2 linked regions of the Marinomonas mediterranea MMB-1 genome follow. The protein of the gene in region 1 interacts with the protein of each later gene in a pairwise test. Links are inferred from orthologs where the notes say so. Each region holds a gene or a part of one and is shown in the gene's direction. Other genes may lie near its edges.

Region 1 (3,157 bases):
CTCCCATCCACGATTAAACGTACCTCATCCATTTATGCTAGAAAGAGGGTTTGTGATCCAACCCCTATCTGACCTAGCACCTGAACTGCTTCTTTCTAACGGCAAATCCGTCGAAGAGCATGTAAAGCAACTTGATACCAGCGATTTGGTCTCGATTGAAAAAGAGTAGGTTATGTATTCAGATACTAATAAAAAATTAACGCGCCCAGTCACGCTTTCCAAGCTTCGAAAGATGAAGCAAGAGCAAGAAAAGTTTACTTGCCTAACCAGCTATGACGCGACTTTTACAGGCGCAATGAACGCAGCAAGCATTGAAACCATACTAATAGGTGACTCATTAGGAATGGTCGTTCAAGGCCAAGACAGCACTCTGCCCGTTTCAATTGAAGATATGTGTTATCACATCGCGGCCGTGAAGCGCGGCAACGATAACGCGTTCCTACTCGCAGACATGCCTTTTATGAGCTACTCCAAACCTGAACAAGCCTTAGATAATGCTGCGAAGTTAATGCAAGCTGGCGCGCATATGGTCAAGTTGGAAGGAGGAAGCTGGCTAAAAGACACCATTGGCCTTCTGACAGAGCGAGGCATCCCAGTATGTGCACACCTAGGCTTAACCCCTCAAGCGGTTCACAAGCTAGGTGGCTATAAGGTTCAAGGTAAGGATGAAGCGACAGCGGCACTCCTTCTTAAAGAGTCTCTAGAATTAGAAGCCGCAGGCACTGATATTTTACTGTATGAATGCATTCCCTCCGAACTCGGAAAAACACTGACAGAAGCAGTCAATATTCCGACGATCGGAATCGGCGCAGGCCCTCATACAGATGGTCAGGTATTAGTTATGCATGACATGCTTGGCGTCACTCAAGGCCGAAAACCTCGTTTCGTTAAAAACTTTTTAACAGACGGACGCAGCATTCAGGAGGCTTTTGAGGCCTTTTCTGACGAAGTAAAATCGGGCACTTTCCCAGCCCCTGAGCACGGTTTCTGATTTATGAAAACATTTCACACCGTAAAAGAATTACGAGATACACTCTATCAAGATCGACTAAAAGAAAAACACATCGCATTTGTTCCAACAATGGGAAACTTGCATGAAGGGCACATGGATCTAATCCGAAGAGCCCGCCAAGAAAGTGAGATCGTCGTCGCCTCAATTTTCGTCAACCCAATGCAATTTGGTAAAAACGAGGATTTGGAGCGATACCCAAGAACACTAAAAGACGATCAAACTCTGCTCGAATCCAATGGCTGTGATTATTTATTCGCGCCTGATGCCCTCGAAATGTACCCAGATGGCAAACGTAGTCAAACACAAATTGAAGTAACAGGTCTGTCTGATATTCTCTGTGGCGCGAGCCGTCCAGGACACTTTATTGGTGTTGCAACGGTCGTCACCAAACTATTTAACATAGTACAACCTGACTGTGCGATTTTTGGTAACAAAGATTATCAACAATTAAAAGTCATAGAAGACATGACCAGAGATTTAAGCTCCAACATCAACATTATTGGCGTTGATATTGCTCGATCTGAGTCAGGTCTGGCACTAAGCTCTCGTAATGGCTACCTAAGCCAAGAAGAAAGAGACATTGCAACAAACCTATATGCCACACTAAAATGGGCAAAAGATCAGCTTATGATAGGCAGCACGAGTCACGAAGAAATCCGCGAACAAGCTCAACAGAAGCTTGAAGCGGTGGGCTTTCAACGTGACTACTTTGAAATACGTGCGCAAGATAGCTTACAAACACCGTTAGAGGAAGAGAGAAGCCTAGTCATCTTGGCTGCGGCATATCTAGGAAAAGCACGACTAATTGATAATATTACCGTCGAGCTTACCTAATTCAATATCAACCTAGGGAGATTGTAATGAGCTCACCCACCGGACTTCCAGCTTGGAAGGCTTTGACTGAACACAAAGAAGAAATGTCCAATGTTAAAATGGCCACTCTTTTCGATGAAGACAGCAATCGCGCAGAAAAGCTAACGGTTTCAGCTGCTGGCTGGACATTGGATTACTCAAAAAACAGAGCCAATGAAAAAACGCTATCTCTTTTAAATCAGCTCCTCACTGAAGTCGGCATGCACGATGCTATTAAAGGCATGTTCAACGGCGACAAAATAAACAATACGGAAAACCGCTCTGTCCTGCACACTGCACTTAGAGCAAGCCATGCTCAAGAAAGTTTAATGGTCGATGACACAAACGTCCTAGCAGAAGTTCGCTCGACACTGAAACAAATGGAAAAGTTTGTTTGGCAACTGCAAACCGGACAATGGCGCGGTTACTCCAACCTTCCGATCACAGATGTTGTTTCAATTGGCATTGGTGGTTCATACCTTGGACCAAAGGTGGTTGCAGAAGCGCTAACCCCGTACAAGCAATCAAGCATCGATGTTCACTTCGTTGCTAACATCGACGGCTCAGACATTACCGAAAAGCTACGTTACTTAGATCCAGAAACGACGGTTTTTATTATTTCATCAAAATCGTTCGGTACACTGGAAACCCTCTACAACGCCAACGCAGCGCGAGACTGGTTCTTGCGCAACGGAGGTCCTGAAGAGCTAGTACATAAACACTTTGCGGCTGTGAGCTCCAATGTGGAAAAAGCCGTTCAGTTTGGTATCGCAGAAGAAAACATTTTCCCTATGTGGGACTGGGTCGGTGGACGTTACTCTCTTTGGTCAGCCATTGGCTTACCTATTGCCGTCGCAATCGGCATGGAAAATTTCAATGCCGTTCTAGACGGTGCGTATCAAATGGATACTCATTTTAAAACGGCCCCACTAGAAGAAAATTTACCCGTTATTATGGGTGCTTTAGGCGTTTGGTACAGCAGTTTTCATAATGCTCAAAGCCATGCATTGATACCTTATGATCACTATTTACGCGCCTTACCCGCCCACATTCAGCAGCTGGACATGGAAAGCAACGGGAAAGCGAACTTAGTTGATGGCAAGGCTGTAGAAACAGATACAGGTCCTATCATTTGGGGCGGTGCGGGTACAAACGGCCAACATGCGTATCACCAGCTATTACATCAAGGCACTCGCCTTGTACCTGTCGACTTCATTGCACCTTTGAAAAGTCACAATCCGGTCGCAGATCACCACGCACAGCTTTTTGCAAACTGCCTTAGCCAAGCGCAAG
Region 2 (3,183 bases), 280 kb from region 1 along the record:
TAGAGACATAGCGTTCGCTAGATACAAGCGCCCCTGTTTCTATTAACGATCTTAAGCCAACATTGATCGCCTCAAATTCCGATAAGTCGTTTCGTCCAAATGGATGTACCTTCCCAAGTTCAATAGTAAAGGCCTGAGCATCGTGTTCTGCATAACTATAATAAGAAAACGTGGTCGTCGGTTGATGGGACAAAAGCACTGCTTCAATACCGCATTCAGCAATAAAGGAAAACTGCGTAAGGTTGTAGCGCTTATTGCCTATATAAGGGTGCACTGCAAATTTTTTGTATTTCGACCCTCGAATTGCGGTATGCAAATCATAATGAAGACGAGTGTGGTTTGCCGGTGCCTCATCAAAGAACCGCGTCACACAATGCTCTAAAAAAATTGCCCTTTTTACTTCTCTTCCGATGTAGTTTTTATGAGCACCTAAGAACAGGCGATTTAAATTTACATCACAAAACCGTTCGCCTTTTACCGCAGCATGTGGGTTACCAATGATAATCAATAGCCGAATAGAGGGAGACAAATCTTGATTTAGCATATCTTTAACGATCTGATTCACCAATTCCATTGGCCCGGTTTCATTACCATGTATCCCAACCGAAATAACCAAACTCACCGGTTGAAATTTAGTCTTTGAAACAACAATTCGCTCTATACCACTCTGATCAACACTTGCTCCACTTGCTTCGCTTTGATACTTAGGTTCAAAGCGAAGCACGCCAAGCCCCTCTGTAACAACGATAAACGAGCCATAGTCAACGGAGGCTCTGTCGTTGTTATCTAACGCCTTCAGTGTATGCGCCAGAAAGTCATTGTCAGGAATCATCATCACCTTGCCCTAAGTTTTGCATTTTGCTCTATGCTACATAAATACCGCGCATCAGCCTATAATCGAATAGAGATGGCGCAAGTGCAGGTCGCATTTTGGAAAGGAAGCCAACTTAAAAAGCAAGAAATGAAGAGCTGTTCCTTTTAATATACTGTAAACATAGATACTCTTTAGTTGGGATTTTTTATCTACAGATAAGACGCGCAATACAGTATACGATCTAGGAGGAACACCTTAGATCCAATCGCTCTGAACACATTAAAAAAAGCGCTGCTTTTGACTTTCACATAAGGCTTAACATTGACACCCATTAAAGAAGAAATCATCGCGCTAGTTGATGAAAACAATACCGTCGTTGGCGAAGTATCTCGCAAAAAAATGCGCTTTGGCGTCGACATACACAGAGTAACCTATGTACTGGTATTTACCCCTGAAAAGAAGCTCATTGTTCAAAAAAGAACGGACGACAAAGAGTTTTGCCCAGGCTACTTCGGAATAACGACTGGCGGTGTGGTTGAAAGTGGCGAATCCTACCAGTTATGTGCTGAAAGAGAATTAAAAGAAGAGCTCGGCGTTTCACTTCCGCTGACGTCTCACGGCGTATTTTTTACTGAGGGGGAAGGTTATCGAATTTGGGGGAAACTGTATTCCGCCTGCTATGATAAGACAAAACATGGGGAACTGACACTTCAACCCAAAGAAGTGGCCGCTGTTAAAGAAATGTCAGTTGAATTTATACTCAGCAACCCAGAAGGGTTGTCATTCACACCGGACTCTTTAGATGCCTTTAAATACTATGCCGAACATCGTACGCAAGCACAGCCTTCTGATCCTTTGTAGTATATGGAGCTGTTTATTCTCTCATGGCACTTTTGCCATTGAGCGATGGCAACATGATGCCTATATAGAAAATAGCTTTATTAAGATCGCGCTTGAAAGAGAGTATAAAAAAACCGCAAATCCAAAGATCATTAGATGGGAACAACCCGTAAAAATCTTTTTTAGCAGTGACGCGGGGGATAGCGCCTTTCAGAAAGAACTCTTAAGCGTTCACGCACAACACCTTTCTCACATAACAGGGCTCCCAATTGACTTTACGCTCGACCCAGAGGAGGCCAATCTATATGCCATATTTACGTATTACAATCAAATGGAAGACAAAGTTAGACAATACGCTGGCGACCCCAACAAAAGCCGAAAAGCACTAGACGAAGCTCTTTGCCTTGGTAAAATTTTCACAAACACACACAGCGAAATTACCAAAAGTGTCATCATAATCCCCGTTGACTACGCTCGTCAAAAAGCGCGTTTTCTAGATTGCATTGTCGAAGAAATCACTCAGTTATTAGGGCTTCCAAACGATTCAGGCGATGTTTTCCCCTCCATATTTAATGATGTGAGCACCGACATTTACTTGAGCCCTCTCGACTATTTATTACTTAGAACGCTTTATTCCCCCAGACTAAAAACTGGACTCAACGTAACGCAAACAAAAGCAATTCTACCCGACATTATGAAAGACCTTCATCAAACTAAAGAGATTGAAAATGCAATCAATTTGGTTCAGGAATACAGCCTCAAACGCTATTTAGGAGACTAAGGACGTTAAAACCTATGAGCGGAAAAACAGCTTTTTCTTAACCCGAGTCATAAAATAATATTATTTTTCTGTTTTTTCGTCTCATTACGGTAAAATGCCGTCATATTTTTCTGGCGACTCTTAAGAATACAGTTGAGAGTACGCAATAGTCGGAGTGATTGAATGTTTCCAGAGCTTAAAAATGATCGTTTCCTACGTGCCCTATTAAAAGAGCCTGTAGACACAACCCCAGTATGGATGATGCGTCAAGCAGGTCGCTACCTTCCTGAATACCGTACATCTCGCGCTACGGCAGGCGATTTTTTAAGTCTATGTAAAAACCAAGACTTCGCATGTGAAGTAACACTGCAACCACTAGAGCGATATGAGCTGGATGCGGCTATTTTATTTTCTGACATTCTGACCATTCCCGATGCAATGGGGCTTGGGCTTTACTTTGAGACTGGCGAAGGCCCTAAGTTTAAACACACTGTTCGCTCGAAAGCCGATGTTGACGCCCTTCCCATTGCGACAACAACAGACTTAGACTACGTAATGAGAGCCGTTACAACCATCCGTAAGGCTCTAAACGGAAAAGTGCCTCTTATTGGTTTCTCAGGAAGCCCTTGGACGCTCGCTACCTATATGGTTGAAGGTGGATCAAGCAAAGACTTCCGACACATCAAAGCCATGATGTATCAGACACCTGATGTACTGCACGCATTACTGAATAAGCTCGCATTATCCGTTATAGATTACCTAAATGGTC

What was found.
Region 2: the proteins of panC (region 1) and MARME_RS16995 interact in binary tests that used the Escherichia coli proteins (3 or more experiments, as listed by UniProt). The link is inferred for Marinomonas mediterranea MMB-1 from one-to-one orthologs.

What each region holds. Positions count from the first base shown.
Region 1 is NC_015276.1:3,983,688-3,986,844, forward strand. What follows is about bases 100-2,920. They hold panC (pantoate--beta-alanine ligase), read left to right. Parts: upstream 100-994; coding sequence 995-1,846; downstream 1,847-2,920. Other genes in these bases: folK (2-amino-4-hydroxy-6-hydroxymethyldihydropteridine diphosphokinase), read left to right, coding at 100-169; panB (3-methyl-2-oxobutanoate hydroxymethyltransferase), read left to right, coding at 173-991; pgi (glucose-6-phosphate isomerase), read left to right, coding at 1,873-2,920. Also shown: more of folK, read left to right, coding at 1-99; more of pgi, read left to right, coding at 2,921-3,157. UniProt on the Escherichia coli protein: Catalyzes the condensation of pantoate with beta-alanine in an ATP-dependent reaction via a pantoyl-adenylate intermediate.
Region 2 is NC_015276.1:3,707,852-3,711,034, forward strand. Bases 59-2,905 are described here. They hold MARME_RS16995 (NUDIX hydrolase), read left to right. Parts: upstream 59-1,135; coding sequence 1,136-1,675; downstream 1,676-2,905. Other genes in these bases: astE (succinylglutamate desuccinylase), read right to left, coding at 59-835; MARME_RS17000 (DUF2927 domain-containing protein), read left to right, coding at 1,617-2,435; hemE (uroporphyrinogen decarboxylase), read left to right, coding at 2,598-2,905. Outside these bases: more of astE, read right to left, coding at 1-58; more of hemE, read left to right, coding at 2,906-3,183.